DNA from 4 places in the Streptomyces sp. NPDC056738 genome. Region 1 is predicted to be linked to each of the others. Evidence: riboswitches for the same ligand, from Rfam matches in the RefSeq annotation. Region 1 holds a riboswitch; each other region holds the start of a gene.
The links. A riboswitch is a leader RNA that binds a small molecule or an ion and turns the genes downstream of it on or off. The one in region 1 is predicted to bind thiamine pyrophosphate.
Positions count from the first base shown of each region.

Region 2: linked by a shared signal. The riboswitch ahead of thiO (glycine oxidase ThiO) and the one ahead of thiC (phosphomethylpyrimidine synthase ThiC) in region 1 are both predicted to bind thiamine pyrophosphate.
Region 3: linked by a shared signal. The riboswitch ahead of ACFRIC_RS27285 (thiamine ABC transporter substrate binding subunit) and the one ahead of thiC (phosphomethylpyrimidine synthase ThiC) in region 1 are both predicted to bind thiamine pyrophosphate.
Region 4: linked by a shared signal. The riboswitch ahead of ACFRIC_RS35670 (purine-cytosine permease family protein) and the one ahead of thiC (phosphomethylpyrimidine synthase ThiC) in region 1 are both predicted to bind thiamine pyrophosphate.

Region 1 covers NZ_JBHTZF010000004.1:191,099-198,852, reverse strand. Annotated here, with positions in the region: gene ACFRIC_RS11970 (IclR family transcriptional regulator) at 1-401, shown strand, start outside; gene ACFRIC_RS11965 (SsgA family sporulation/cell division regulator) at 503-940, shown strand; gene ACFRIC_RS11960 (YibE/F family protein) at 1,024-2,535, opposite strand; TPP riboswitch at 2,607-2,763, shown strand; gene thiC (phosphomethylpyrimidine synthase ThiC) at 2,756-4,576, shown strand; gene ACFRIC_RS11950 (VOC family protein) at 4,634-5,029, opposite strand; gene ACFRIC_RS11945 (DUF1801 domain-containing protein) at 5,026-5,388, opposite strand; gene ACFRIC_RS11940 (LysR family transcriptional regulator) at 5,597-6,559, shown strand; gene ACFRIC_RS11935 (VWA domain-containing protein) at 6,556-7,754, shown strand, end outside.
Region 2 covers NZ_JBHTZF010000003.1:33,979-41,732, reverse strand. Annotated here, with positions in the region: gene pknB (Stk1 family PASTA domain-containing Ser/Thr kinase) at 1-653, opposite strand, end outside; gene ACFRIC_RS07590 (thiazole synthase) at 948-1,742, opposite strand; gene thiS (sulfur carrier protein ThiS) at 1,746-1,946, opposite strand; gene thiO (glycine oxidase ThiO) at 1,943-3,109, opposite strand; TPP riboswitch at 3,107-3,219, opposite strand; gene ACFRIC_RS07575 (hypothetical protein) at 3,272-3,649, shown strand; gene ACFRIC_RS07570 (NAD(P)/FAD-dependent oxidoreductase) at 3,682-4,926, shown strand; gene ACFRIC_RS07565 (Rv2175c family DNA-binding protein) at 5,004-5,375, shown strand; gene thiE (thiamine phosphate synthase) at 5,465-6,124, shown strand; gene metF (methylenetetrahydrofolate reductase [NAD(P)H]) at 6,339-7,262, shown strand; gene ACFRIC_RS07550 (hypothetical protein) at 7,319-7,754, shown strand, end outside.
Region 3 covers NZ_JBHTZF010000011.1:112,238-119,991, reverse strand. Annotated here, with positions in the region: gene ACFRIC_RS27330 (ArsR/SmtB family transcription factor) at 1-309, opposite strand, end outside; gene ACFRIC_RS27325 (ArsI/CadI family heavy metal resistance metalloenzyme) at 388-873, shown strand; gene ACFRIC_RS27320 (hypothetical protein) at 900-1,190, opposite strand; gene ACFRIC_RS27315 (hypothetical protein) at 1,441-1,632, shown strand; gene ACFRIC_RS27310 (hypothetical protein) at 1,672-2,016, shown strand; gene ACFRIC_RS27305 (hypothetical protein) at 2,138-2,440, opposite strand; gene ACFRIC_RS27300 (hypothetical protein) at 2,751-3,008, opposite strand; gene ACFRIC_RS27295 (hypothetical protein) at 3,320-3,946, shown strand; gene rlmN (23S rRNA (adenine(2503)-C(2))-methyltransferase RlmN) at 4,116-5,222, shown strand; TPP riboswitch at 5,316-5,421, shown strand; gene ACFRIC_RS27285 (thiamine ABC transporter substrate binding subunit) at 5,499-6,596, shown strand; gene ACFRIC_RS27280 (ABC transporter permease) at 6,572-7,754, shown strand, end outside.
Region 4 covers NZ_JBHTZF010000018.1:56,862-64,615, reverse strand. Annotated here, with positions in the region: gene ACFRIC_RS35675 (alpha/beta fold hydrolase) at 151-984, opposite strand; TPP riboswitch at 1,205-1,299, shown strand; gene ACFRIC_RS35670 (purine-cytosine permease family protein) at 1,290-2,690, shown strand; gene thiD (bifunctional hydroxymethylpyrimidine kinase/phosphomethylpyrimidine kinase) at 2,756-3,553, shown strand; gene gndA (NADP-dependent phosphogluconate dehydrogenase) at 3,727-5,169, shown strand; gene ACFRIC_RS35655 (hypothetical protein) at 5,293-6,852, opposite strand; gene pflA (pyruvate formate-lyase-activating protein) at 6,910-7,647, opposite strand; gene pflB (formate C-acetyltransferase) at 7,644-7,754, opposite strand, start outside.

The sequences.
Region 1 (7,754 bases):
CTCCGGCGAACCCCGCCGTCGAGCAGTGGGCCGACTTCCGCGAGACCGGGTACGCCCACGCGGTCGGCCAGTGCCTGCTGGCCCAGTTGGACGACAAGTCCCGGCGTGACCACCTCGACCGCTACCCGGTGCGGGCGCTCACCCCGTACACGGTGCGTGACGAGGACCGTCTGCTGCGCCGGCTGGAGCGCACGGGCCGGATGGAACCGGTGATCGAGCGGCAGGAGTACGCGCTGGGCACGGTCTGCGCCGCGATCCCCGTCACCGCGGGCAGTTCGGCCGCCGCCGTGGCCTTCTCCCTCCCGTCCCACCAGGGCGACCGGCTGATCCCCACGGCACGGAAGCTCCAGAGCGAGGTGGGCCGCCTGCTAGGAACACTCGCCATCTCTATCAGTATCTGAAAACTCACTCCTTGTAATTAGGCATGCACGTTGAGCAAGATTTCCAGCAGGGTCAGGTGGGACGACTGCTGGCCAGTCGACAGCAAACGACGGGGTAGGCGATGCGCGAGTCGGTGCAGGCAGAGGTCATGATGAGCTTCCTCGTGTCCGAGGAGCTGTCCTTCCGCATTCCTGTCGAACTGCGATACGAGACCTGTGATCCGTATGCCGTGCGGTTGACCTTCCACTTGCCCGGCGACGCGCCGGTGACCTGGGCGTTCGGACGGGAACTGCTCATCGACGGCGTGGGCAGGCCCTGTGGTGACGGCGACGTGCACATCGCTCCGGCCGACCCGGAGGCCCTCGGAGAGGTGCTGATCCGGCTTCAGGTCGGCGGTGATCACGCGCTGTTCCGGTCCGGGACGGCGCCGCTCGTCGCGTTCCTCGACCGGACGGACCGCCTCGTCCCGCTCGGGCAGGAACGCTCTCTCGAGGGTTTCGACACCTCCCTCGACGCGGTGCTCGACCGCATCCTCACGGAGGAGCAGAGCGCGGGCTGAGACCCCCGTCGGCCCGGAGCGGAGGAACGCTTCCTCACAAGGGCCGCCGGTGCAGGATGGTTTCAGCGCTTCCGTGCGACGGGTCAGTGCTTGCGGCGGCGCCCCTTGCCGCTCCGCGCCGGGGTCCTGTCGGCCGCGGGCTGCGCGGGGACGGACGCGCCGCCCTCGCGGTCCGCGGCGACCACCAGGGCGGCCAGCGCGGTCGTCACCGGCACCGCGGCGACCAGACCGATCGACCCGACGAGCGTCCGCACGATCTCCTCGGCGACCAGCTCGCTGTTGGCGACGGTGTCCACGCTGCTCTGCGCGATCGAGAAGAGCAGCAGCAGCGGCAGCGCGGCGCCCGCGTAGGCCAGGACGAGCGTGTTGACGACCGACGCGATGTGGTCGCGGCCGATACGGATACCCGCCCGGTACAGAGCGCGCCGGCCCATCGTGGGGTTCGCCTCGTGCAGTTCCCAGACCGCGGACGTCTGCGTCACCGTCACGTCGTCCAGGACGCCGAGCGAACCGATGATGACGCCGGCCAGCAGCAGGCCGCTCATGTCGATGGACGGGTACAGGCCGTGGATCAGACCGGTGCTGTCGTCGGTGTTGCCCGTCAGCACGGCCCAGTCGATGAAGAACGAGCCGAGGAAACCGATGAGCACCAGGGAGAGCAGGGTGCCGACCACCGCCACGGACGTCCGGGCCGACAGACCGTGGCACATGTAGAGCGCGATCAGCATGATCGCGCTGGATCCGACGACGGCCACGAGCAGCGGGTTCGAGCCCTGCAGGATCGCGGGCAGGATGAAGAAGTTCAGGATCACGAAGCTGATGGCCAGCGCGACCAGCGCCATGACGCCGCGCATCCTCCCGATCACCACGACGACCACCGCGAAGATGATGGCGAGCAGCGTCAGCGGCAGCTTCCGGTTGGCGTCCGTGACGGAGTACTGGAGGTCCTTGGGCGCGGACGGCTCGTACGCGACGACGACCTTCTCGCCCTGGTGCAACTGCCGTGACTGGTCCGGCTGGACGATCTCGGTGAACGTGCGGCCCTTGTCCTTCCCGGTGTCGATCCGGACGGTCGCCTTCTTGCATTCCCCCGCGGCCCGGCCCTGAGCCGGGGAGCCCCCGGTGGCGGAGGCGTCGCCCGTCGAGGCCCCCGAGGAGGCGTTCACGGACTTGCAGTCCACCTGGTCGATCTTCGTGACCGTCGCCTGCTGGGTCTGCCGGTCGAAGCCGACCCCGGTGCGCTCGTGGGCCGGGGCGCCGCCGGGCCACAGGAGCACGAGACCCGCCACGACCGCCGCCGCGAAGGGGATCAGCACCGCGGCGATGACCTTGCGCAGATGCTTGGAGACCGGGGCTGCGGGACCGTGGCTGTGGGAATGCCCGTGCCCGGCGCCCACCGGCCGGCCGTGCCCGGCGCGGGAACCCGGCTCGTGGCCGTCGCCCGAACCGTGATGATCGCCGTCCGGCCCATGCCCGTGCCCCTGCTCGTGCTGGTGCTCGGGGCCGGTGCCGGAGCCATGTCCGTGGCCGCCGTCGGAGCCGGGACGGCGCGGTGGCTCGGACGGGGAGAACGGGTGCTGGCGGGTCGTCGTCACCGCCCGATCATCGCAAGAACGTCAAGGGCCCTCTGTTCACCGCGCCAAATATGACGCTAGCGTGGAGGCACCTTTGCACACGCGGGAGCTCGGAGCACCGGGCTGAGAGGACGCTGACCTCCGTCTTCGCGATGTTTCACATGAAACATCGGCGATCGGAAGCCGCTGCGTCGACCGCTGAACCTGTTACCGGGTAATGCCGGCGTAGGGAGTAGGTCAGATGACCGACAAGGATGTACGCACGCCTGCCTCCGGACGGACGGACGGGGTTTCCCCGTCGTCTCCGGACGGCCAGGACAGGCAGTCCATCGGCTGGCACAAGGCGTACGTCGGGGGCACGCGCCCCGATCTGCGGGTGCCGGTCCGCCAAGTGCACCTCACCAACGGGCAGTCCGTGACGCTGTACGACACGTCCGGCCCGTACACCGATCCGACCGTCGACACCGATGTGCGCAGGGGACTGGCGCCGCTGCGTGAGAGCTGGATCATCGCCCGCGGAGACACCGAGGAGTACGCGGGCCGTCCCGTCCGTCCCGAGGACGACGGGATCAAGCACACGTCCCCGCGCGGAGGGCTGCGCAACCTCGACGCGGTCTTCCCCGGCCGGCCGCGTCAGCCACGCCGGGGGCGCCCTGGCCGGCCGGTCACCCAGCTCGCCTACGCGCGACGTGGGGAGATCACGCCCGAGATGGAGTTCGTGGCGCTTCGCGAGAACGTCGACCCCGAGGTCGTACGGGAGGAGATCGCCGCGGGCCGCGCGGTGCTGCCCGTGAACGTGAACCATCCGGAGATCGAGCCGATGATCATCGGCAAGCGGTTCCTGGTGAAGGTCAACGCCAACATCGGCAACTCCGCGGTGACGTCCTCCATCGAGGAGGAGGTGGAGAAGATGACCTGGGCGACCCGCTGGGGCGCCGACACGGTCATGGACCTGTCCACCGGCCGCAACATCCACACCACCCGTGAATGGGTGCTGCGCAACTCCCCCGTCCCCATCGGCACCGTGCCGCTCTATCAGGCGCTGGAGAAGGTCGACGGCCGGGCCGAGGAGCTGACCTGGGAGATCTACAAGGACACCGTCGTCGAACAGGCCGAGCAGGGCGTGGACTACATGACGGTCCACGCGGGCGTGCGCCTGGCGTACGTACCGCTCACCGCGAACCGCAAGACCGGCATCGTCTCGCGCGGCGGCTCGATCATGGCCGCCTGGTGCCTCGCGCACCACAAGGAGTCGTTCCTGTACGAGAACTTCGAGGAGCTCTGCGGGATCCTCGCCGCGTACGACGTCACCTACTCGCTCGGCGACGGGCTGCGGCCGGGTTCCATCGCGGACGCCAACGACGCGGCGCAGTTCGCCGAGTTGAGGACGCTCGGGGAACTCAACGCGGTCGCGAAGCGTTTTCAGGTTCAGACGATGATCGAAGGCCCGGGACATGTCCCGATGCACAAGATCAAGGAGAACATCGACCTTCAGCAGGAGATCTGTGATGAAGCTCCGTTCTATACCCTCGGCCCGCTGACGACGGACGTCGCGCCGGCGTACGACCACATCACTTCCGGCATCGGTGCCGCGATGATCGCCTGGTGGGGCACGGCCATGCTCTGCTATGTCACGCCCAAGGAGCACTTGGGCCTGCCCGATCGTGACGACGTCAAGACCGGCGTCATCACCTACAAGATCGCCGCCCACGCAGCCGACCTCGCCAAGGGGCACCCAGGTGCGCAGGAATGGGATGACGCGCTCTCCGACGCCCGCTTCGAGTTCCGGTGGGAGGACCAGTTCAACCTGGCTCTCGACCCGGACACGGCGCGGGAGTTCCACGACCAGACCCTGCCGGCCGAGCCCGCCAAGACGGCCCACTTCTGCTCCATGTGCGGGCCGAAGTTCTGCTCGATGAAGATCAGCCAGGACATCAACGAGCGGTTCGGCGCCGACGCGGCCGGCGGTGCCTCCGCCGCGGAGATCTCCGAGGGCATGCTCCAGAAGTCCCGGGAGTTCGCGGAGGCCGGCAACCGCGTGTACCTGCCGCTGGCCGACTGAGTCACCCCACGGGGGCGCGGTCCGGGGAGCACACCCGGACCGCGGTCCCCGGCCCGGTCACGGCGTGACGTCCTGCGGGTACCAGCGCAGTTCGACGGTGTTGCCGTCCGGGTCGCGGACGTAGACCGAGGTCGCGGTGCCGCGTGCGCCGAAGCGTTCCACGGGCCCTTCGAGCACGGTGAAGGATCCCGACGCGAGGACCTGGTCCCAGTCCAGCGGTTCCACGGTGAGACAGATGTGGTCGACGTTGGACCCCTCGGGGGCATGGGCGATCAGGTCGATGATGGTCTCCGCGGTGATCCTCACCGACGGGAACGGGGCCTGTCCGAGACGCCATTCGGCGACGCGTACGGGTTCCAGGCCGAGAAGTCCGGTGTAGAAGTCCAGGGACCGTTCGATGTCCTCGACCTTGAGGACGAGGTGGTCGAAGGCCTTCACGCGCAGGGTGGTCATGTCGTCTCCAGGGCGACGGCGTGGCGAAGCCACGCGCTGAACAGGTCGGGGTCGATCTCGTCGGCACGGCCGAGCTTCACCGAGGCCATCCGGCGGGCTCCGGCGACCAGCCGGCCCGAGGGGTCGGTCAGGTCCTGGCCGCGCCACAGGCCGAAGGTGACGTAGGACGTGTGGGCCTTGAGCAGGCAGACCGGTGTCCGGCCCGGCTTGTCCCCGAGGCTCCAGGTGGGATGGCCGTGCCACAGTGCCCCGGAGCCGTCGGGGAGGACCGAGTCGATGAGGCGCCCGGCCCTCTCGCCGATGTCGCGCAGTGGGCCGTCGAGCCCGTTCAGATAGGCGGTGATGTCCGCGGACGTCATGGGGTCCCCGTTCGGAAAGGGTGTGATGGGTGTGGTGGACGCGGTGGGCGGAGCCGGGTGCGGAGGCGCCGTGCGTGCCGCCTGCCGGGGGATTGATCGGCTCCCTCCCGCCGCCGGGTGGACGCCTTCTACGATCCGCCGTGGGACGGACGCCATCAAGGCATGATCGCTGTACGACCGTTGAGCCAGATTTAACGCTGGGGGGTTCATGCTGGAACGGCTGGAGATCGAGACCTTTCTGACGCTGGCCGAGGAACTGCACTTCGGCCGGACGGCCGAGCGGCTGCTGATCACGACCGGGCGGGTCAGCCAGGTGGTCAAGACGCTGGAGCGCAGGGTCGGCGGCCTGCTGTTCGAACGCACCAGCCGTTCCGTCCGGCTCACCCCGATCGGCCGGCAGCTCGCGGACGACCTGGCGCCCCTGGTCGCCGGGATCGACGCCGCTGTGCGAAGGGCGGCCGACGCGAGCCGGGGGATCACCGGAGAGCTGCGGGTCGCCTTCCTCGGTGAGTGGACGGCGCCCGCGCTTCTCAGAGCGGTCGCCCTGTTCGGTGAGCGTCACCCGGACTGCCGGGTCGACGTGCGGGAGGTCCAGCTCTCCAACTCCCGTGCGAGTCTCGTGGACGGTTCGATCGACGTGCTGCTCGCCTCGTTCCCCTTCGACGGGATGGCCTGCGGGCCCGCCCTGCTGCGGGAGGAACGGGTCCTGGCGGTCGCGGCCGGTCATCCGCTGGCCGGTGAGGAGCGGCTGTCCCTGGAGGTGCTCGCGGACCACCCCGTGGTGCAGTACCCCGCGGTGACCTCGGCGGGGTTCAAGCGGGACCGCACACCGGACCACACTCCTTCGGGCAGACCCGTGCCGAAGGGCCCGGTCGGCGGATCGTTCTCCGAGATGCTGACCCTGGTCGCGATGGGCCGGGGCGTCCTCCCGGTCGGGGAGCACTCGCGGCAGTACTACCCCCGGCCCGACATCGCCTACGTACCCCTTCACGACGCCCGGCCGATCGAGCGGGGACTCGTGTGGAGGGAGAGCAACACCACCGAACGCCTGCGTGAGTTCGTCCGGGCCGCCTCGGACGCGGCCGGTTCCTCCCCCGCGGCCGGCTTCTCCCACGCGCGGGCGTATCGGTCGGATCCACCGACGGCTTCTCCAGGGAGACTGGGCGCATGACACCGACATCGATGAGCAAGGGTGCCAACCTTCCCGTTGCCGCGCAGGCGGTGCGGGTCGTACTCGGCTGGTCCGGAGGTCCCGGCGCGCCGGACGCCGATGCCTCGGCCCTGCTGCTGCGCGCGGACGGGAAGGTGCGCGACGACGGTGACTTCGTCTTCTACAACCAGCCCCGGCATGCCTCCGGCGCCGTGCGCCACTCGGGCAAGCGGCGGGAGGGCGACGGGACGACGGACACCGTCGAGGTGGATCTGCGTGCCCTGGAGCCGGAGATCGAGCGGGTGGTCCTGGGGGCCTCGGCCGACGGGGGCACCTTCGGCGAGCTGTCGGGTCTGAGGCTGAGGCTGCTCGACGCCGGGTCCGGGCAGGAGCTGGCGTTCTTCGACATGGAGGCGACGACGGAGACGGCCTTCATCGGAGGCGAGCTGTATCTGCGGGGCGGCCGGTGGAAGTTCCGCGCGGTGGGCCAGGGGTACGCCTCCGGACTCGCGGGCCTGGCCACGGACTTCGGGATCAGCGTGGACGAGGAGCCGGGTGCTCCCGGGAGCGCGGACCCGAGGAGCGCGGCCCCCGGAACGGCCTCACCGGCATCGAGCATCCCGTCGGCGACGACCCTGCCGCCGGTCCCGGCGCCCCCGAGCACTCCCGTCCCCCCGCCGCCTCCGTCGGCCCCCGCGTTCCCGCCGGCCCCCGCGCCCCCGACCGCTCCGGTCCCGTCGGCACCCCCCGTGCCCCAGGCACCCCCGGCTCCCGGCTCGGCCGCTGCTCCCGGCTCGGCTCCTCGTCTCGTCAAGGGAGAGGAGCGGCTGCCCGTGGACATGCGCAAGCGGCTCTCCCTGCGCAAGGAGCAGGTGGCGGTCAGTCTGCGCAAGCACGGGGCCGTGGGGATCAGGGCCCGCGTCATCCTGGTCCTGGACGCTTCCGGTTCCATGTCGTTCCTGTACTCCAAGGGCGTCGTGGCCGATGTCGTGGAGCGGATGGCCGCGGTGGCGGCCCAGTTGGACGACGACGGGGAGATGCAGGCCTGGACCTTCGCGTCGAACCCCGCCCGGCTGCCCGACCTCGCCCTGGGCGATCTGCCGGAGTGGCTCGAGCACCATGTCCGGGTCGGTGAACTGACCCTGTTCCGGCGGAAGAAGCCGAAGAAGGGCCTGCTGCCGGGCCAGGTGGACATGCGGGCGGTGGGCATCCAGAA
Region 2 (7,754 bases), on a different contig from region 1:
GCGGTGTGCGGCTTGGCGCCGGTGAGCATCTCGTACAGGACGACACCGCAGGCGTAGACGTCGACCCGGGTGTCGGCGGTGCCGTGCTCGATCTGCTCGGGGGCGAGGTACGACACGGTGCCGAGGACGGCGCCCGTCGTGCTCGTGACCGTGTCCACGGCGCGGACGAGCCCGAAGTCCGCGACCTTGACCCGGCCGTCGTCCCCTATCAGGACGTTCTCCGGCTTCATGTCGCGGTGCACGAACCCGGCGCGGTGGGCCGCGCCCAGCGCGGCGAGCACCGGCTCCAGGATGTCGAGCGCGGCCCGCGGCTGCAGGGCGCCGCGCTCGCGCAGCACGTCGCGCAGGGTGCACCCGGCGATGTACTCCATGGCCAGATAGACGTACGACCCGTCCGCCCCCTGGTCGAACACCTGCACCACGTTCGGGTGCGCCAGCCGGGCCACCGACTTGGCCTCGCGGATGAAGCGCTCGACGAACGAGACGTCCGCGGCCAGCGTCGGGTGCATCACCTTGAGCGCGAGCACGCGGTCCAGACGGGTGTCCAAGGCCCTGTAGACCGTGGCCATCCCGCCGACCGCGATCCGTGCGTCGACGCGATAGCGGCCGTCGAGCACGTGTCCGACAAGCGGGTCCTGAAGGGTCGTATCCACGCAGGTGAGTCTACGAGCCGCCACTGTCACGGCGCCCCGTTCGGGCGATTCGGGGGCCCGACTGCATCCGAGCTGTGACGAGCGCGGCCCGTACGAAGATCCGTTCGTCGCACAGATGTCCGATCAGGCCCCGTCTGTCACCGCAAGGCCACAACACGACAACCTGCGGCTGACCCGCCCGGCCGGAAAGCGACGGCGCACGTCCGGACGGCGCGATCGCTGCCGGGTGTTCCGGGGAGCCGGAGCGCGGCGGGTTCCCCGGGCGGCCGAAGCGTCGCGGGGTGTCCGGTGCGCTCAGAACGCCGGGCGCTCCGGGTCCAGCGCCGCCACGCCCTCCGTGGGGGAGGACGCCGTCGCGAAGTGCCGCCGGGGGATGCGCCCCGCCCGCCGCGCCAGCCGGCCCGCCTCCACCGCGTGCCGCATGGCCTCCGCCATCAGCACCGGCTCCTGCGCCCGCGTCACCGCCGAGGCCAGCATCACCCCCGCGCACCCCAGCTCCATCGCGAGCGCGGCGTCCGACGCCGTGCCCGCTCCCGCGTCCAGGATCACCGGCACGCCCGCGTGCTCGACGATCAGCTCGAAGTTGTGCGGGTTGCGGATCCCGAGCCCGGACCCGATCGGCGAGCCGAGCGGCATGATCGCCGCGCAGCCGACGTCCTCCAGCTTCCGCGCCAGCACCGGGTCGTCGTTCGTGTACGGCAGCACGGTGAAGCCGTCGTCGACCAGCGTCTCCGCCGCGTCGAGCAGCTCGATCGGATCGGGCAGCAGGGTGCGCTCGTCGGCGATGACCTCCAGCTTGACCAGATCGGTGCCCAGCGCCTCGCGCGCCAGACGGGCCGTCAGCACGGCCTCGCCCGCGGTGTAGCAGCCGGCCGTGTTCGGCAGGACGCGGATGTCCAGCCTGGCCAGCACCGACAGGACCGAGCCGTGCACGGACGCGTCCACGCGCCGCATCGCGACCGTCGTCAGCTCCGTGCCCGACGCCACCAGGGAGCGCTCCAGCACGTCGAGGCTGGGCGCGCCGCCCGTCCCCATGATCAGCCGGGAGCCGTAGACCGTACCGCCGAGGACGAAGGAGTCGTCTGCCATGGGTCAGCCTCCTTGGACGGCGGTGAGGACCTCGACGCGGTCGCCCTCGGCGAGCGCGGTGGACGGCCACTGCGCGCGCGGGACGACGGTCTCGTTCAGGGCGGCGGCCACCCCGGACGACGAGGCGGTGAGGGTCGCGACGAGCGCGTCGAGAGCGGTCCCGGCGTCGATCCGCCGCCGCTCCCCGTTGACGACGATGTTCATACGGGCAGCTCCGTGAGGGCGGTGGCGCCGAAGCGCAGGGGCGTGAAGGGGCGGGCTTCGGCGGGGAGTTCGCCGGTGGTCAGCACGTGGGCCATCACGTCACCGGTCACGGGCGTCAGGAGTACGCCGTTGCGGTGGTGCCCGGTGGCCAGCAGCAGCCCGTCCAGGGCGCTCGGGCCGAGCAGCGGCGCGTTGTCGGGCGAGCCGGGGCGCAGCCCCGCGCGGGTCTCGGTGAGCGGCAGCTCGGTGATCCCGGGGACCAGCTCGTGGGCGTCGCGCAGCAGCTCGTACACGCCGCCCGCCGTCACGGTGGTGTCCCAGCCCAGCTCCTCGCTGGTCGCGCCCACCACGAGCTCGCCGTTCTCGCGCGGCACCAGGTAGACGTGGCTGCCGCGCACCACGGCCCGCACGGTCCGGTTCAGGAAGGGCGCGTACCGCCGCGGCACGGTCAGCCGCAGCACCTGACCCTTGACCGGGCGCACCGGTGGCACGGCGTCCTCGGGGACGCCCGCGAGGCGTCCGCTGAGGCTGCCCCCGGCCAGCACCACCCGGTCCGCGGCGAGGGCGGTGCCGTCCGCGGTGACGACGCCGGCCGCCCGCTCCCGTACGACGCTCAGCCGCTCCGCCCAGGTCCGGTGCATGACCACCCCGGCCCGCTCACAGGCCGTGACGAGGGCCGCCGCGAGGCGCCGCGGGTCGATCTGGTGGTCGCCGTCCACCCGCAGGCCCCCGCGCACGCCGGGCGCGAGCATCGGCTCCAGACGGCGGCACTCACGGCCGCTGAGCCACTCCGACTCCAGCCCCGAGCGGACCTGGAGCGCGTGCAGTTCGCGCAGATGGGCCCGGTCGTCGGCGTCCAGCGCGACGGCCAGCGTGCCGCTCCGGCGGTAACCGAGGTCCTGTCCGGCCGCCTCGGTGAGCTCGGCGGCGAAGTCCGGATAGCGGCGCGCGGAGGCGAGGTTGAGGCCCAGCAGGGTCTCCTCGCCGAAGTGCAGCTCGGTGACGGCGGCCAGCATCCCGGCCGCGACCTGCGCGGCGCCGCCGCCCGGCTCGGGGTCCACGAGCGCGGTGGTGAACCCGCGCTGCGCGGCCCGCCAGGCCGTCACCAGACCGATGATTCCGCCCCCGACGACGAGGACGTCCGACGAACGTGCAGACGGCATGGGCGTCCAGCCCCTCCCTTCGCCGGCATGACCCGGATCAGGTTCGTACGGTCGGAGGCCGCCCAGCCTCCCTCTCAGCCCGGTGCGTCCGGGCTCCCGCGAGTGCTTTACGTTGGCCACCCTAGCCCGCCCCCGTCCGTCTCAGTAAGGGAGCCTCCGCCCATGGCGCGACCGCTCGACGGCCTCGTGCTCGCCCCCGTCGCCGACCAGGCGCCGGGCCAGGTGGGCACCCGCACCCGGTTCACCTACCACGAGGAGGACGGAGTGGTCTGGGCCGACTACGCCGGCGGCGACGTCGTCCGCGGACATCTCGTGGGCACCCGTGAGGGCGACCGCCTCGACTTCCGGTACGTGCAGCTCAAGCGGGACGGCACCACCGCGTCCGGCCACTGCGTGTCCCTGGTCGTCGAACTGCCCGACGGCCGGGTGCGGCTGGAGGAGACCTGGACGTGGGAGTCGCAGCCGGGCGCCGGGACGAGCGTGGTGGAGGAACCGGTCGGGACCGGCCGTGTGCAAGAGGTCACCGAGCACGTCCGCTGACTGACGGATCGTCACGTGTCTATGGTGATCAGGTGAGCGATCAGACGCAGGCACAGTCCCCGTCCCGGCCGCGGCGGCACACGGCACGACGGGTCGTCGTGGTGGGCGCCGGCATGGCCGGGGTGCAGACCGCGGTCGCCCTGCGCGAACAGGGCTTCACGGGCACCGTCACGCTGATCGGCGCGGAGCCGCATCAGCCCTACGACCGGCCGCCGCTGTCCAAGGCCGTCCTGCTCGGCAAGGCCGAGGGCTCCGCCTTCGACATCGACTTCGAGGCCCTGGACATCGACCTCCGGCTGGGCAGCGAGGCGCTCGGCGTGCGCCCCGGCGACCACGAACTCGACACGGACGCGGGGGCCGTCCCGTACGACGTCCTGGTCGTCGCCACCGGCGCCGAACCGATCCGGCTCCCCGGCGCCGAAGGGGTGCCCGGCGTGCATCTGCTGCGCACGCTCGACGACGCCGACCGGCTGCGTCCCGTACTCGCACGGCAGCACGACATCGTGGTGGTCGGAGCGGGCTGGATCGGCGCCGAGTTCGCCACGGCCGCGCGCGAGGCGGGCTGCGCGGTCACCGTCGTCGAGGCCGCCGACCGGCCGCTCGCCGGGGCGCTGCCGCCCGAGGTGGCCGCCCCGATGGCCGCCTGGTACGCGGACAGCGGGGCCTCGCTGCGCACCGGCGCGCGCGTGGAGCGCGTCGAACCCGGCGCGGTGATCCTGGACGACGGCTCCCGGGTGCCCGCGGGCGCCGTCGTGGTCGGGATCGGCGCGCGGCCCGCCACCGCCTGGATCGCCGGCTCCGGCATCGAACTCGGAGCCCACCGCGAGATCGTCGCCGACGACCATTTGCGCACCTCGCTGCCCGACGTCTACGCGGTCGGCGACTGCGCCTCCTTCCCGTCCGGCCGCTACGAGGAACGCCTTCTCGTCCACCACTGGGACAACGCCCTCCAGGGCCCGCGCACGGTCGCCCTGAACATCGTCGGCGAGACGCCCGCCGCCTACGACCCCGTGCCGTACTTCTGGTCCGAGCAGTTCGGCCGTTTCGTGCAGTACGTCGGCCACCACACGCCCGCCGACACCCTGGTGTGGCGCGGTGACCCCTCGGGCGCCTCCTGGTCGGTGTGCTGGCTCCGCGAGACACGGCTCGTCGCCCTGCTGGCGGTGGGCCGCCCGAGGGATCTCGCCCAGGGGCGCCGGCTCATCGAGGCGGGTGCCGCGATGGATCCGGTGCTGCTCGCGGACCCGTCGAGGCCGCTGAAGGGAGCCACCGCCTGATCACGTCCCGGTCCCGTCACCCCGGGTCGGACGCCCTCGGCTTTCCGGCTGTCGGTCCGGGATGGCAGGCTTGTCCCGTGACCGAGATTGACGCAAAGACCGATGCTCTCGTCCCCGCCTGGCTCACCCTCCCCGACATCGCCGAACAGCTCGGCGTCGAGGTGACACGCGTCCGGCAGCTGGTCAAGGAAGGCCAGCTCATCGCCGTACGCCGTGGTGAGAACCGCGCACTGCACGTCCCCGCCGACTTCATCGACGTGGACGAGCAGAAGGTCGTCAAGGGCCTGGTCGGCACCCTGACGCTCCTGAGGGACGACGGTTTCTCCGACGAAGAGGCCCTCGAGTGGCTCTTCACCCCCGACCCGACCCTGCCCGGCACCCCCGCGCAGGCCCTGAGCGAGAATCGCGGCACGGAGGTGAAGCGTCGCGCCCAGGCGCTCGCCGTCTGACCTGATCGAGACCGTCCGGCACGGGGAGCACGGCGGCGGGACCCTCCCGGCCGCCGCGCTCCCCGCGCACCGACAACGGGGGACCACGCATGCCCGAGAACGCCGCCACGACCGCCCGGGGCCGCCTCGCCGACGCCCGCGTCTATCTGTGCACCGACGCCCGCAGGCGCCAGGGCGACCTCGCCGCGTTCCTCGACGCCGTCCTGGCGGGCGGCGTGGACATCGTGCAGCTCCGTGACAAGGGCATGGAGGCGGGCGAGGAGCTGGAGCACCTGAAGGTGTTCGCGGACACCTGTGCCCGGCACGGCAAGCTCCTCGCGGTCAACGACCGGGCGGACGTGGCGCACGCGGCCCGCGCCGGCGTCCTGCACCTGGGCCAGGGCGACCTCCCCGTTCCCGCGGCCCGCGCGATCCTCGGCGACGAGGTGGTCGTCGGCCGCTCCACGCACTCCGAGGCCGAGGCCCGGGCCGCCGCCGTACAGGAGGGCGTGGACTACTTCTGCACCGGCCCCTGCTGGCCCACCCCCACCAAGCCCGGCCGCCACGCACCCGGGCTCGGCCTGGTCCGCGCCACGGCCGCCCTCGGCACCGAGCGTCCGTGGTTCGCGATCGGCGGCATCGATCTCGGCCGGCTCGACGAGGTGCTCGAAGCGGGCGCCCGCCGTGTCGTCGTCGTCCGGGCGATCACCGAGGCGGACGACCCGGGCGCCGCGGCGGCGGAGTTCGCGAAGCGGCTGCGGGACGTCTGAGGTCCGGCGGTCGCGGCAGGCCGGAGGCCCGGCGCCCGCGCGCGGAGGCGTCCGGTGCGGTGGTTGTCCGCGGGGTGGCTGTGCGCACGATCGGCGCGGCGGCCGTCCGGGGGTCCGGCCGGCCGCTGTCCGAGGGGTGGACAAGAAATCGACAGATCGGACAAAAGTCAGCGGTTCGGTTGGGTGACCGACGCCCTCTGGCTAACCTGCGGGTATGGCCCTCGGATCTGCATCCACCAGGACTGATCGCGCACGCACCGTGCGCGACATGCTCGCGACCGGCAAACAGACCTTTTCCTTCGAGTTCTCGGCGCCGAAGACCCCCAAGGGCGAGCGGAACCTGTGGAACGCCCTGCGGCGGGTCGAGGCCGTGGCCCCGGACTTCGTCTCCGTGACCTACGGGGCCGGCGGCTCCACGCGGGCCGGCACGGTCAAGGAGACCGAGCAGATCGTCCTCGACACGACCCTCACCCCGGTCGCGCACCTCACCGCGGTCAACCACTCCGTCGCGGAGCTGCGCAACATCATCGGGCAGTACGCGGACGCGGGGATCCGCAACATGCTCGCCGTGCGCGGCGACCCGCCCGGGGACCCCATGGCCGAGTGGGTCCCGCACCCCCAGGGCCTGACCTACGCGGCCGAACTGGTGCGCCTCATCAAGGAATCCGGAGACTTCTGCGTCGGGGTCGCGGCCTTCCCGGAGATGCACCCCCGGTCCACGGAGTGGGATCTGGACGTCTCGCACTTCGTCGACAAGTGCCGCGCGGGCGCCGACTACGCGATCACCCAGATGTTCTTCCAGCCGGAGTCCTACCTCCGGCTGCGGGACCGCGTCGACGCGGCGGGCTGCGCGACCCCGGTCATCCCGGAAGTCATGCCCGTGACAAGTGTGAAGATGTTGGAACGGCTGCCCAAACTCTCGAATGCTTCATTCCCGGACGTCCTGAAAGAGCGGATCCTCACAGTCAAAGACGATCCGGCGGCTGTACGCTCCATTGGGATCGAGTTCGCGACGGAGTTCTGTGCGAGGCTGCTGACCGAGGGTGTCCCCGGGCTGCACTTCATCACGCTCAACAACTCCACCGCGACGCTGGAAATCTACGAGAATCTGGGCCTGCATCACCCGCAGCAGGCCTAGACCGGTCGCACCCGCGTACGACACACTGCGTAGCGGCCACTGGGAGAGGGGCGTACATGGGCTTGACGGTCCTCTATCTGGCATTCGGCATTGTCGCGCTGTGGCTGCTCGGCGAAGTGCTGCTGCAGTACAAGGCGCGGCTGCGCTTCCGGCTGCTCGCCTTCGTGGGCTTCCTCGGCGTGGTCCTCGGCGTCCTCATGCACTCGGTCGTCGTCATCGGCCTGGGCGCGGCCGCCTTCACCGTCGGTCAGACCTATGTGACGCTGTCGTTCCGCCAGGGCTTCGCGCAGGGCTGGGCCATCAACGGCCCCGGTGCGGAGGACAGGCCCGGCAAGCTCAGCAAGCGCCGCCGCGGTGAGCCCGAGGACGCGGACGAGGCGGAGGAGACCCCCGAGCTCGACGAGGTCGAGGTGGCCGCCTACCGGCGCGAGGACCAGTACGCCGACGAGGACGACGTCTTCACGCCCGCCCCGTCCGACCGGTTCTCGCCCC
Region 3 (7,754 bases), on a different contig from region 1:
CCAGTAGTAGACCCACGTGCCCCGTCGCTCGCAGTCGATGAGACCGGCCTGCCGCAGGAGCTTGAGGTGGTGCGAGATCGTCGGCTGGGACAGGTCGAAGGCGGGGGTCAGGTCGCAGACGCAGACCTCACCGCCGGCCCGCGACGCGATCATCGACAGCAGTCGCAGGCGTACGGGGTCGCCCAGCGCCTTGAACAGTTTGGCCAGCTCGGCCGCCTGGTCCTCGTCCAGCGGCGCGGTCACGAGGCCTGGGCAGCACGCCCCGCTCTCGTCGGCCTGCCCGAGGACCACAAGCTCTTGCTTCGACATACGTCTATGTTGACACCCTTCGATGCGGGGCGCAAGCTTGTATCGACAGACATCAATGCAAGCCGATGGGAGACCGCCATGTCCCGTGCCCAGCTCGCCCTGCGTGTCAGTGACCTCGAAGCGTCGATCACCTTCTACTCGAAGCTGTTCGGCACCGAACCCGCCAAGCGGCGCGAGGGCTACGCCAACTTCGCCATCACCGAGCCGCCGCTCAAGCTCGTCCTGATCGAAGGCGGGCCCGGCGAGGAGACCCGGCTCGACCACCTCGGCGTCGAGGTCGAGTCCACCGACCAGGTCAGCGCCGCCACCACCCGGCTGAAGGACGCCGGCCTGGCCACCTTCGAGGAGAACGACACGTCCTGCTGCTACGCCCTCCAGGACAAGGTGTGGGTGCACGGCCCCGGCAAGGAGCCGTGGGAGGTGTACGTGGTCAAGGCCGACGCCGCCACGCTGGGCAAGAGCGCCGACCCGTCCCCGACCGGCGACGGCTGCTGCACCGGCGGGACCACCGAGGAAACCGAGGAAGCCGCCCCCGCAGCCGCCGGATGCGCCTGCGGCCAGTGAACGAACGGTCTGACCGCCCGGCCCGGTCAGCGGCGCCGCGACTCGCGATCGGCGAGGTCGAGCAGTGTGAGGCCCAGCAGCCAGACGGCACAGCCGGATGCCTTCACGGCCAGGCCGAGGTGTGACGTGCCGGTCAAGGAATCGCTGACCAGATAGCCGATCAGTCCGACAGCCATGGTCAGTTGTGCCCAGCCGAACATGACCGGCCGGCGGACGCTGTCACGGACCCACGACGGCAGCCAGCCCCCACCAAGGGTGGCGACTCCCCCGACGATCAGCACCGACGCGCCGACCATCTCGATGCACTGCCAGAACATGATCGGCCTCCACTTCGGCCGGATCCTGACACACTCCCCACGGATTGCCCAGCCGGACGCCCGGGGCCCTTGCCTGGCCAAACGCCTGGAGCTCCTGCTCGGCCAGCGATGGACGCGCCCTCTCATGCCCGTTCGGTCGACCGCTCGCCGATCAGGAGGAGTTGGTGTGGAGCGCGCACGCCTGCGAGAGCTAGCATCTCGCTCCACACCCAGGGGAGGGAAGATCGTCATGGTCATGGGAGCCGCGGGGATGCCCGGCAGAGAGTGGATGGTCCGGGACGCCAAAGGCCGCAAGTACAGCTACGACTCGGAGAGCGAGGCGTTCGAGGAACTCCCCGACCACGGGGAAGGCGCAACGGTGTGGACCCGCGAGGTCTATCGCGTGATGTTCGTGACGCGATCCACCGACGGCTGGCAGCAAGTGACCACGCCTCGCGCCTAGTTTCCGGCTGGCACATCATGACGTCGTAGGCTGCGGCGCATGCACAGCACGCTGACCGAGCACGCCCGGTGTCTCTACGGAGACGAGTACCGTCCGACACCGGCGTGCGGTCAGGAACATCGCGAGCACTACTTCGTCGAAGAGCTGACCTTCGCTGATGCCGACGCGATCCTCTCGATGCTGCGGGAGCTCTGTCCACAGATCGTCGACGGCCATCTCCCGGTGTGGATCCGTAATCTCGCCTATCGCCTTCTGTTGTTGCAGAGGCCGGACGAGTCGGCTCTTCTGCGGGAGGCCGCGGAGAATCTGTGGCTGCACGGGCCTGATGGGGATGCCATCGCGGCGGAACTCGTGCGACGGGCCGAAGAGTTGGAAGCCCGCTGACGGAACAGCCATTCGGGTCTGGGGAATCCGCAGGTCATGCACGCGGTCGCCCAACCTCGCTCCTGAACGGTGGGCCCATTCGTCCGCCTGACCCGCATCGAGCAGGTCACTGATGAGGCGGCTACCCCTGGACGGGAAGATCAGGATGGGTGGCCAGGAAGATCATGTAAGCGACCGCGGCTGTTGCCCCCAAGAGGGACAACACGCCGCCCACGACAGCTCGCGTCCCGTTCGCTCGCCCCGACTTTGATGCGCGGTACTCGACGAAGGCCCGCACCAGGCCGACGAGCGCCAGCGGCAGCGCGACGAAGCTGACCAGTATCCAGAACGGACAGCAGAACCACAACGCCAAGGACGCCCCGCCGAACCAGACCGCAAGCTGCGCCTTCTCTTGCGTCTCGTCCGGGGTGCCGACAGAAATCATGGGCCGATCCAAGCAGAGCCCTTCGTGCCGTAGTGCAGCGAGGTACAGCCACCGTCGCGACCCGAGTCAGCCGTCAGCACCCACACGCGATCGCGGGACCAGCCAAGCAGACCTCACTGACCGTCGTACCCGCAGTTCGCAGCGAGGGGCCTCCGAGTGCGATTGGGATCGGTGTGGCAGGGTGCGCGCAGGTCTGTCGACGTCGCCTATCCCGTCTTCCGCACCGACCGATCAGGCGGCGTCTCCGGGCCCGGACCAGGTGGTGGTCGTTCCGCCCGGTGCTCGCCGGCTTGAAGAATTGGGCCCAGCGCTAGTGAGGGGCGGCCAGGGCCTGGAACTTGAGTGCTCCGATCCCCAGGGTGATGAGCTGCACCGCGCCGGGAATGCGCCATCGCAGGGCCAGAAGGCCAACGCCCGTGACCACGGCGCCACCGGCCAAGCACCACATTGCTCGCCGTGCGAACATCTGCGCCTCGGGCGCGATGCTGCCGTCGTCGGTCCATCCCGCGAGCCCGTAACCGAACCACAGGCCGGTAATGACCACCAGGTCGCAGGCGAGCAGCAACACGCCGACCATCACCTGCGCGCCAACATACGGCGCACTCCCGCGTTCCACGCCCACCCCGATCTGTTCGCAGATGCCAGTCCGCCGATCGCGCGCACCCCAGCATGCTGACCCTGAGGGGCGCCGCGCATGAGTACGCGTACTCACGAAGCAAAGCGAGGGCGCTCGATGGTGACCAACGTCGACAGGCGTCGAGAGCTCGGCATCAGGTCAGAGCGATGCTCGGTCGCGGACTGGCCGGATCGCCCCCTTGTGGGTCCTTCGGGTGCGTGTCACACAGTTCAGAGGCGGGGACCTGGGGGAGGGGGCACTGCATGTCGGTGTTGGGTGGCTATCCGGTAGGGCCGTCGGCCTGGGCCGTCGAGCGGTTCGGGAGGCGTGCCGGCGCCCTGGCCGCCGCGATCCCGGTGCGGCTGGCAGAGGCACATGCGAAGGCCCATGCCGCGCACCTCGCCGCGGGACTGAAGAAGCGGAGTCCGTACGGTGTCGCCCTTGCGGGCCTGGTGCGCGAGAACCTGGCGGAGACGGCACGCGAGCTGGAGGAAGCCGTTCGCGATGTGCGCGGGTATGAGTATGCGGTGATCAACGATCACGCACTCTTCCCCTTCCGGTACGCGGACCGGCCGAGGCCCCTGGACCGAGCCCGGCTGCCTGCCAACGCGTCGCCGACTCGGCACCGGCTGTTACGGGCCCACGGGCCACAGCCTCCGGAAACGCTGTTCGATGTCGATGAGGACCTGGCGACCGAGGAGTACCTGGGGCTGCACGAGGCCTTCGAGGAGCTGGGAGCCTCCACCAGGTTGGTCTGCGTGTTCTTCACGGCCGACGCCGAAAACGGCATCCACGCCATCCACTGGGGAGACGCCCACCTCGAACCCGACCGCACCTTCACCTGGCCGTACAGGGAACAGCTCCCCGTCGCTCCCGTGCAACTGGAGTGATGGGTGGTGGTGCCGCTGCCGGGGGATGGCCGACCGGGGCCCGCCGAGTTTTGGGCCGTCTCCGGGCCGTCCCAGGTCGACCGACGCCGACGGACGGCGCCCGCAGGTGACCGCCCCCACCCCGCTCTGGCCCGGGCCGGTGGTATTGATCTGCGACACTGGAAGGGTTATGCCGAAGCCCGGAGAACTCACCTTTGTCGCGCCGCGCGGAGCCAAGAAGCCGCCGCGGCACCTTGCCGATCTCACGCCCGCCGAGCGCAAAGAGGCGGTTGCCGCGATCGGTGAGAAGCCGTTTCGTGCCAAGCAGCTCTCGCAGCACTACTTCGCCCGGTACGCGCACGACCCCGCCGAGTGGACGGACATCCCGGCCGCCTCGCGCGGCAAGCTCCAGGAGGCGCTGCTTCCCGAGCTGATGTCGGTCGTGCGGCACCTGTCGACCGACCAGGACACCACCCGCAAGACCCTGTGGCGCCTCTTCGACGGCACGCTCGTCGAGTCCGTGCTCATGCGCTACCCGGACCGGGTGACCATGTGCATCAGCTCGCAGGCCGGCTGCGGGATGAACTGCCCGTTCTGCGCCACCGGACAGGCCGGCCTCGACCGGAACCTGTCGACCGGCGAGATCGTGCACCAGATCGTCGACGGGATGCGGGCGCTGCGTGACGGCGAGATCCCCGGGGGTCCGGCGCGGCTGAGCAACATCGTCTTCATGGGGATGGGCGAGCCGCTCGCCAACTACAAGCGGGTGGTCGGCGCGATCCGTGCCCTCACCGACCCGGAGCCGGACGGGCTGGGGCTGTCGCAGCGCGGCATCACCGTCTCGACGGTCGGCCTGGTTCCCGCGATCAACCGGTTCTCGGACGAGGGCTTCAAGTGCCGGCTCGCGATCTCCCTGCACGCCCCGGACGACGAACTGCGCGACACCCTCGTCCCCGTGAACACACGGTGGAAGGTGCGCGAGGTCCTGGACGCCGGCTGGGGATACGCGGACCGGTCCGGGCGCCGTCTGTCCATCGAGTACGCGCTGATCCGCGACATCAACGACCAGGCCTGGCGGGGCGACCGGCTCGGCCGGATGCTCAAGGGCAAGCCCGTGCACGTCAACCTCATCCCGCTGAACCCGACCCCGGGCTCGAAGTGGACCGCGTCGCGGCCCGAGGACGAGAAGGCGTTCGTCGAGGCGATCGCCGCCCACGGCGTCACGGTCACCGTCCGGGACACCCGTGGCCAGGAGATCGACGGAGCGTGTGGTCAGCTCGCCGCGACCGAGCGGTAGTCTGAACCGAGTCGGTCCGTCTCGTCCGCTTCGCGAGCCGAAGGCTCCACGAGTCGACGAGTCCGGCCCGGCACATCACCGTCCGACATCTTCATATTCCGACAGGGGAGCGCCACAGCGCTGAGAGTGCGGGACAGACCGCAGACCCTCTGAACCTTGCCCAGGTCATTCTGGGTAGGAAGTTCGGTCACTTACTCAAGCTGTTGCGCCCTGCCCGGGAACCGTCAGAGGTCCCGGGCAGGGCCGCGTCTCTTCCTGGTCACCCAGGAGGAATCAGTGATCACCAACACCAGCGGCGGCAGGCGGCTCGCGGTCACGGCCGTCGGGCTCGGTCTCGTCGCGCTGCCCGTCCTGTCCGCGTGCGGCTCGTCCGACAGCGCCGGCTCGGGCGACTCGAAGACGATCACGCTCGTCAGCCACGACTCGTGGCTCGTGTCGAAGAACGTCCTGGCCGACTTCGAGAAGCGGTCCGGCTACAAGGTCCGCGTCCTCAAGGACGGCGACGCCGGACAGGCCGTGAACAAGGCCATCCTGACCAAGGACAACCCCCAGGGCGACGTCTTCTTCGGCGTCGACAACACCCTGCTCTCCCGCGCGCTCGACAACGGGCTCTTCCAGTCGTACGAGGCCAAGGGCGCGGACCAGGTCCTGCCGCAGTACCGGACCGACCAGGACAAGCACCGGGTCACGCCCATCGACACGGGCGACATCTGCGTCAACTACGACAAGGCCTGGTTCAGCAAGCACAAGCTGGCGCCGCCGCGGTCCTTCGACGACCTGGCCAAGCCCGCGTACAAGAACCTCCTGGTCACCGAGAACGCCGCCACCTCCTCGCCCGGCCTCGGCTTCCTGCTCGGGTCCGCCGCGCACTACGGCGACGAGAACTGGCAGGGCTACTGGAAGAAGCTCAAGGCCAACGGCGTGAAGGTCGTGGACGGCTGGGAGCAGGCGTACAACGAGGAGTTCTCGGGGTCCGCGGGCGGCAAGAAGGCCAAGGCCGACCGGCCCCTCGTCGTCTCGTACGCCTCCTCGCCGCCCGCCGAGGTCATCTACGGCGACCCGAAGCCCGCCACGGCCCCGACCGGCGTCGCGGACGGCACCTGCTTCCGGCAGGTCGAGTACGCGGGCCTGCTCAGCAACGCCAAGAACACCAAGGGCGGCAAGGCGCTCCTGGACTTCCTGCTCACCAAGGAGTTCCAGGAGGACATGCCGCTCAACATGTTCGTCTACCCGGTCCGTGAGGGCGCGCGGGTGCCGGCCGAGTTCACGCAGTACGGTCCGCAGGCCAAGGATCCCGAGATCCTGGCGCCCGCGAAGATCGCCGCCGACCGCGACCAGTGGGTCAAGTCGTGGACCTCGCTCGTACTGAAGTAGCCGCCGACGGGACGGTGAAGGCCGGCGGTCCCGAGAGGACCACCGGACCGGCCGGGCCCGGTGGGCGGGACCGTGCCGACCGGGCTCCGCGCCGGGCCCGCGGACAGAACGCGGTGCGGTTCGCCCTGATGGCGCTGCCCGTCGCGTTCTTCGCGGTCTTCTTCGCCTATCCCGTCGCCGCGATCGTCTCGCGCGGGCTCCACGGGGACGGCGGCTGGCAACTGGGCCGCGTCTGGGACGTCGCGACCCGCTCCGACATCCGGCACGTGCTGTGGTTCACCACCTGGCAGGCGCTCGCCTCGACGGCGCTCACGCTGCTGGTCGCGCTCCCCGGCGCGTACGTCTTCGCGCGCTTCGACTTCCGCGGCAAACAGATCCTCCGGGCCGTGGTGACGGTGCCCTTCGTGCTGCCGACCGTGGTCGTCGGCACGGCGTTCCTCGCGCTGGTCGGCCGGGGCGGACTGCTCGACGACCTGTGGGGCGTACGCCTGGACACCACCGTGTGGGCGATTCTGCTCGCGCACGTCTTCTTCAACTACGCCGTGGTCGTACGGACCGTCGGCGGGCTCTGGTCGCAGCTCGACCCGCGCCAGGAGGAGGCCGCGCGCATGCTCGGCGCCTCGCGCCTGGCGGCCTGGCGCAAGGTGACGCTGCCGGCGCTCGGGCCCGCCGTGGCCGCCGCCGCCCTCATGGTCTTCCTCTTCACCTTCACCTCGTTCGGGGTGGTGCAGATCCTCGGCGGCCCGACCTTCTCGACCCTGGAGGTCGAGATCTACCGGCAGACCTCCGAGATCTTCGACCTCACGACGGCGGCCGTGCTGACGATCGTCCAGTTCGCCGCCGTCGGCGCGATCCTCGCCGTGCACGCGGCGACCGTACGCCGACGCGAGACCGCCCTGCGGCTGGTGGCCCCGGACACCACCGCGCGCCGGCCCCGCGGCGGCGGACAGTGGGCGCTCCTCGCGGGCGTGCTCGTGAGCATCGCGGTGCTGCTCGTGCTGCCGCTCGCGGTCCTCGTCCAGCGCTCCCTCGACGCCCCGGGACTCGGCTACTACCGGGCCCTGGCCGACGCCGACGGAGGCGTCTTCCTCGTCGCCCCGATCGAGGCGGTCGGCAACTCGCTCGAGTACGCGCTCGCCGCCACCGCCATCGCCGTGC
Region 4 (7,754 bases), on a different contig from region 1:
ACGTGATCCCTTCCTGTGGGGAGCATGAGCATGCCATGCAAAGACCTGTCGGCGGGGTGACGACGGTACGGATCACGTCAGGGAGCGCGGCCCGGACCGGACGGGTTCCCTCGCGGCACCCGGCGAGTCCCGCGCACCCGCAGGGTGCGGTCAGCCGCCGCCGGTTCGGGTGCCGGGGTGCTCGATCCGCGAGACGAAGGCGGTGAGGTCGGCGACCACGCGCTCGGGCTGTTCCCAGTGCACGGAGTGCCCGGTCTCCGGGTAGGCGAGGAAGTCGGCGCCGTGGACGGCGTCCAGGATGGTCTGCTGGTCCTCGCGCGGCAGGAATTCGTCCTGTTCACCCCAGATGACGAGTGTGGGCACGAGGATGCCGCCGAGGGTCGCGCGGAGATCGGCGTCGAGGAGCCCGCGGGCGGTGTCCTTCCAGACGTGCGCGGGAAGCTTCAGGTTCTCCTCGACCATGGTCTCGACGAACCCCCGGGCGATCGGTCGGGCCACCGTGTCGGCCAGGAAGTCCTCGACGAAGGCGCGGGGCACCGGATCGGCCAGGTCCTCCATGGCCGCCACCAGGCCGGTCACCGCCGGCTTGTCCGCGAGGGTGCCGGGGACACCGAGCAGCACCAGACCCGCGATGCGGTCGGGGTGGCTGCCGGCGACGATCCGGGCCGGTACACCGCCGCTGGACGCCCCGACCAGGACGGCCCGGGGGATGTCGACCGCGTCCAGGAAGGCCACCAGGTCCGCGGCGAAGTCGTCGGGGGTGTAGCCCTCCGGTGGCCGGCCGGCGTCGCCGTGCCCGCGCTGTGTGGGCGCGTATCCGTGCAGGGACGCCGGAAGGCGCCTGAGGAGGGGTTCGAAGGACCACCAGGAGTCGGCCAGACCGTGCACGAACACGACCGGCGTACCACTGGGGTAGCCGGCCTCGGCGTACGGGAGGACGAGACCTTCCCGCACCTGCGCGGACTTCAGGGAGATCACGGTCACGGCACCCTGCCTCCTTCGGCCCTGCCACCGGGGCCCGGAACCCGGGAGCGCAGAGCGAGCGGCGATCACTTCCGACACTACCGAGGGGCGGCACGCGCCGCGCTGTGAACGGGCCCGCCCGCGCCGTTCGAATGAACCGGAGCACGCGCGGGCGTACGCCGGTCCGGGCGAGTGAGGACCCCCTGCCGCCGCGTCGCGGGGAACGGTTAGGGTGTCCGTCGTACCGGACACGGGGTGCCCCGTCCGAGGGCTGAGATCACACCCGTCGAACCTGAACCAGTTCATACTGGCGGAGGGATGTCTTCATGCCATTGGCGCATGTTCCCGGCGGGCTGCCCGCCGACAGCCGGCCTGCCGTCTTCGACGGACGGATGCCGGCCGCACCCGGCGACCTCCGCGTGGAGGGCCACGGCATCGAACCGGTCCCCGAGAGCAACCGGTACGGCGGGGCGGGACGCCTCTTCACCGTCTGGTTCGCGCCGAACCTGACGATGACGGGCGTGTTCACCGGCACGATCGGGATCGCGCTCGGCCTCGACTTCACCACCGCGCTCGCCGCGGTCGTCCTCGGGACCGTGCTCGGCGCGCTGCCCACCGCCTACCTCAGCACCTGGGGCGGCCTCACGGGTACGGGCCAACTCCCCCTCGCACGGCTGGCGTTCGGCCCGTCCGTGGTGCTTCCCGGCACGCTCCAGTGGCTGTCCTCGGTCGCCTGGGACGCGCTGATCGGCCTGTTCGGCGGGGACGCGCTGGCACGGCTGTGCGGCTGGCCGTTCTGGCTCGGCGTCCTGGTCATGATGGCCGCGCAGGGGGCGCTCGGTGTCCTCGGCTACGAGGCGATCCACCGCCTCCAGATCGTCATGACGTTCGTGCTCGCCGTGGCCTTCGCGGTGATCGCCTGGCGGATGCTCGACGGGGTCCACCCCGCGACGACCGGGTCCGCCACCGGCGCCGACCGTGCCGGCGCGTTCGTCCTCACCAGCACCATCGCGCTGAGCCTGTCGCTGTCCTGGGCGCCGTACGCCGGTGACTTCAGCCGCTATCTGCCGCGGACGACGTCCCGCCCGCGCATGTTCTGGTGCACCCTGCTCGGACTCGTCGCCTCCTTCGTCGCCGTGCAGGTCCTCGGACTGTGGGGTGCCTCGGTGCTGACCGACCAGACGGCGGCGGGCGTGGACGTGCTGCTGGGCGGCGGTGCCGCGGGCGCGTTCGGGCTGCTGGCCGTGGCGCTGGCCGCCGTGTGCAGCAACGCGATGAACGACTACAGCGGTTCGCTGGCCCTCCAGACCCTGGGGGTGCGGATCCCGCGACCGGTCGCGGCGGCCCTGGCCGCGGCGCTCGGCTTCCCGCTGGTGCTGTGGATGCACGCCGCCGACACGACGGCGCGTTTCCAGAACGTGCTGCTGTTCGTGGGCTGTTGGATTCCCGGGTTCGTCGCGATCGTCGTCGTCGACTGGATCGCCCGGAAGCGGGAGCGCGGAGGCGCCCCGGTGGACGTCGCCGCCGAGCTCTCCCGTCCGCGCCCGGCGTGGCCCTCGCTGGTGGCCTTCGTCGCGGCGTTCGGCGCGGCCGTGCCGTTCATGGACACGAGCCTGTACGTCGGTCCGGTGGCCGACGCACTGCACGGCGCCGATCTCTCCTACTACGTGGCGTTCCTCGTCGCCCTCGCCCTCTACGCCCCGCTGCGGCTGCGCCGCCGCGTCTGAGGGCCGCCCGTCGCTCAGCCGGTCAGGGCCCCCGTGCCCGAAGCCGTTTCCGAGAGGAACACCCCATGACCACCCCTCCCCGCGTCCTGACGATCGCCGGATCCGACTCCGGCGGAGGCGCCGGAATCCAGGCCGACCTCAAGACCATGCTCGCGCTGGGCGCCCACGGGATGAGCGTGCTCACCGCGGTGACCGCGCAGAACTCCGTGGGCGTGCAGGGGGCCTGGGAACTGTCCGAGGAAGCGGTACGGGCCCAGTACCGCAGCGTCGTCGACGACATCGGCGTCCAGGCGGTGAAGACGGGGATGCTCTCCTCGCCCGAACTCGTCACCACCGTCGCCGAGTTGCTGACCGACGTGGGCGCCCCGGTCGTCGTGGACCCGGTGAGCGTCTCCAAGCACGGTGACCGGCTGCTGGCCGACGACGCCCTGGACGCCGTACGGACCCGGCTGCTGCCGCGCGCGACCGTGGCCACCCCGAATCTCGACGAGGTCGCCCAGCTCACCGGCGTGAAGGTGGACGGCGAGCCGGACATGCGCCGGGCCGCCGACCTGCTGCTCGCGTTCGGTCCCCGCTGGGTGCTGGTGAAGGGCGGTCATCTGCCGGGCCAGGCCGTCGACCTGCTCACCGACGGAACCGCCGAGCACTGGCTGCGCGCGCCCCGCCACGACAACCGGCACACGCACGGCACGGGCTGCACGCTCGCCTCGGCCGTCGCGGTGGGACTGGCCGAGGGCCTCGACGTGCCGGAGGCGGTACGGCGGGCCAAGGCCTACGTGACCGCCGCGATCGAGGCCGGTTTCGCGCTCGGCGCCGGCATCGGACCGGTGGACCACGGATGGCGGCTGCGCCGGGACGGCTGACCTCGGCGCGCCCCGGCGCCCGGCGGCCGGCACCCGTTCCGCCGTCCCCCCACAGCTCCTGTGCCGAAAGGTGAACACCTGGGCTCCTGGCGGCGTACTGATCGGCACAGCGACAGTCGTCTGCTCGCCCGTCAGGTACGCGGACAGGCAGATCCGGATCCAAGGAGCACACCATGAAGGCGACCGCACAGATCGGCGTCACAGGGCTCGCCGTGATGGGCCGCAATCTGGCCCGCAACTTCGCCCGGAACGGCTACACCGTCGCCGTCCACAACCGCACACCCGCGCGCACCAAGGCACTGGTCGAGGAGTTCGGACACGAGGGCGCCTTCGTCGCGGCCGAGTCGGCCGAGGACTTCGTGGCGGCGCTGGAGCGCCCGCGCCGCCTCATGATCATGGTGCAGGCGGGTGCGGCCACCGACGCCGTCATCGAGGAGTTCGCGCCGCTGCTCGAGACCGGCGACATGATCATCGACGGGGGCAACGCCCACTTCTCCGACACCCGCCGGCGTGAGCAGTCGCTGCGCGAGCGCGGCATCCACTTCGTCGGCGCGGGCGTGTCCGGCGGCGAGGAGGGCGCCCTCAACGGGCCGAGCATCATGCCCGGCGGCTCCCCCGAGTCGTACGCCTCGCTGGGCCCGATGTTCGAGTCGATCAGCGCCAAGGTGGACGGCGAGCCCTGTGCCACGCACATCGGCACCGACGGCGCCGGTCACTTCGTCAAGATGGTGCACAACGGCATCGAGTACGCCGACATGCAGTTGATCGGCGAGGCCTACGACCTGCTCCGCCGCGTCGGGGGCTACACGCCGCCGCAGATAGCGGAGATCTTCCGGCGCTGGAACAAGGGCCGCCTCGACTCGTACCTCATCGAGATCACCGCCGAGGTGCTCGCGCACACGGACGCCGCCACCGGGGAGCCCTTCGTCGACATCGTGGTGGACGCCGCGGGGCAGAAGGGCACCGGCCGCTGGACCGTGCAGACCGCCCTGGACCTCGGCTCCCCGGTCACCGCCATCGCGCAGGCCACCTTCGCCCGCGCCGCCTCCAGCCAGGACGCGCTGCGCTCCGCCTACCGCGGTCTGCCCGGCGGCACCCACTGGGACCTGTCCGGGACCGAGGCCGAGCGCTTCACCAGCCAGGTCGAACACGCCCTGTACGCCTCGAAGCTGATCGCCTACGACCAGGGCTGGAAGATGATCCTGGACGCCGCCGCCGAGTACGGCTGGGACATCGACCTCGGTGAGGTGGCGAAGATCTGGCGCGGCGGCTGCATCATCCGCGCGGCGTTCCTCGACCGCATCCGCGCCGCGTACGCCGTCGACCCGGGCCTGGTGAGCCTGCTGTCCGACGCGGGGTTCGCCACCGAGATCAAGGACGCCCAGGTCCCGTGGCGCGAGGTCGTCTCCATCGCCACCCGCAGGGGCGTCCCGGTGCCCGCGTTCTCGGCGGCGCTGTCCTACTACGACACGCTGCGCGCCGACCGCCTGCCGGCCGCCCTCACCCAGGGCCAGCGCGACTTCTTCGGTGCCCACACCTACCGGCGCACCGACCGTCAGGGCAGCTTCCACACGCTGTGGGGCGAGGCGTCCCGCGGCGAGACCGAGATGCTGTGAATCCGGTCGGGAGATGACTGAGCGCGGGGCGGGCCGTGCATCCGTTGCGACGGACGCACGGCCCGCCCGGTCGTGACGGATGGACCGCCCCGCCCCGTCGTGACGGAGGTCCGGCCCCGCCCGTCATGACCGCCGGACGTCTCGACCGGCGCTCGCGCGGGTCTCGTCGGCCGCGGTCACGAGTCGCGCCATCACGGCGGGCGGCAGGGACGGGTTGGCTGCCGCCGCTTCCGCCACCTGCCGGTCGGGGTCGGCGAGCAGGTCCACGATCACCGCCGGCGGCAGGGCCGGGTGCGCGGCGGCCACGGGCCTCGCCCGGTCGTCCGCGAGGCAGGAGAGCAGGGCTTCGACCGGCGCGTTCGGGTGCCGGGCGACCTCCCGGAGGGCCTTCGGCACCGGTGGCGCCTGACGGGTCAGGTGTTCCAACAGACCCGGACTCGCACCGGGGTTGGCCGCCACCCTGGCGAGCACCCGGACTCCGTGCCGGTCGGCCATCGCCCTCAACTGTCCTTCGGAGAGGCCGGGGTGTGGCGCGACGGCCTTGACCACCTTCGCGTCGGCGTCACTTGCCAGCGCGTCGCGTATCCCGGGCGGCAGGTCACGGTGTTGGGCCGCGAGCATGCGGGCCGCCGGGTCCGGCGACCGGGCCAGGTCCGCGAGCTCGGCGGGCGTCGCGGCGGCGACACGGGGAGCGAGCGTGGCCCCGACCTTGGCGGTCCGGGCCAGTTCGGTGAGCACGTCGAACGGGACGCGGGGATGCCGCGCGAGGCCCCGGCGTACCGATACGTCGCCGTCCCGCGCCAGTACGCGGATGACGTCCTCGCCGATCGCGGGGTTCTCGGCGAGGTCACCACGGACGCCGGGCACGGGGTCCGTGGCGAGCCGGGCGCACACCTGCGGGGGCAGGTCCTCGCGGGCGGCGAGCGTCAGGCGCAGCAGCACCGAAGGGTGGTCCGCGAAGCCGGCGGCCGCTTCCGTGGGCGTGGCCGGATTGCCGAGCGCCGCGATCCGCATCCCGTGGACGGCCGACTCGTGGGAACCGTCGCAGGAGTCACCCGGACCCAGGTCGCAGTCCGTCCGGGGGCATTCCGGATCGTGGGTGAAGGGGGTCGCCTCGCGGTCGCAGACGCGGCAGTGCCGCGCGGGCGGCAGTCCTTCTCCGGTGAGGAGCGCGGCCAGTACGTCCGGGGGTGTCGCCTCGTTGCACACCACCGCGCGGCGGACCAGGGCGTGCGGATGCTCCGCGAGCCGCGCGGCCGTCTCCGGTGTGGTCCACAGCGCGAGTTCCGCGACGACGCCGGGATCCGGGTCCGCGGCGAGCCTGTCCACCACGTCGGCCGGAAGGCCCGGACAGGCCGCCAGCTTCTCCCGGCGCTCCGACATCGGGTCGCCCGCGAAAAGGCGCGCCCAGTCGGGGTTGCCGGACCCCTCGTCGAGCAGGGCGAGGGCGGTGTCCGGCCGGGTGACCGGATCGACGTCGGCGGCCGTCAGCCTCCCGGCGTGGGCGAGCGGCACGCCGCAGTCCGGGTCGCGCGCGAAGAGGGCGACCGCCTGTGCGTGGCTGAGGTCCTCCCGGCCGGCGAGGTCTCGGGCGAGGTCCCCGTCCGCGACCGCGATCAGCCGGTCGACCAGTTCGGAGGGCAGGGCCGGGTTGGCGGCGAGACCGCTCAGGACGTGGTTCACAGGGGCATCCTGCCCCGGGTCGCGGTGGATCGGCCCGGGATTTTCCCCGCGCGGAGGTCAGTGCGCGGTCAGTCCTTGGGACCTGAACTGGCCCCGGACGCGTTCGGTCAGGTCGGGTCCGGGCACGGGGATGTCCCGCAGCGGGAAGGGGATGCCCAGGGCTTCGTACTTGGCGGCGCCCAGCTTGTGGAAGGGGAGGACGTCCACGCGGTCGACGTTGCCGAGCCCGGAGAGGAACCAGGCGAGTCCCTCGATGGGCTCGGGCGCGTCGGTGTGGCCGGGGACGAGGACGTAGCGGATCCACACCGGGACGCCGAGGCGATCGAGTCGTGTGGCGAAGTCGAGTGTGGGGGCGAGTGCGCCGCCGGTGAGCTTGCGGTAGGCGTCGGCGTCGAAGGACTTGATGTCGAGGAGCACCAGATCGGTGTCCGCGAGGAGCCGGTCGGTGGCGCGGGCGCCGAGGAACCCGGAGGTGTCCAGGGCCGTGTGCAGTCCGGCCTCCCTGCAGCGGCGCAGCACCGCCGCGGTGAAGGCGGGCTGGAGGAGGGGCTCGCCGCCCGTCACGGTCACCCCTCCCCCGGCGGCGGTGACGAACGGCCGGTACTTCTCGATCTCGGCCATCACCTCGTCGACGGTGGCCTCCCGGCCGTCGCGCATGTGCCAGGTGTCGGGGTTCGCGCAGTAGAGACAGCGCAGCGGGCAGCCGCTGACGAAGAGGACGAACCGGGTCCCGGGACCGTCCACGCCGGTGGACAGGTCCCAGGAGTGGATCCGGCCCGTCGTGGCCGTCCTCACAGCGTTCCGTGGAAGGTGCGGCTGATGACGTCGAGCTGCTGTTCACGGGTCAGGCGGACGAAGTTGACGGCGTACCCGGAGACCCGGATGGTCAGCTCCGGGTACTT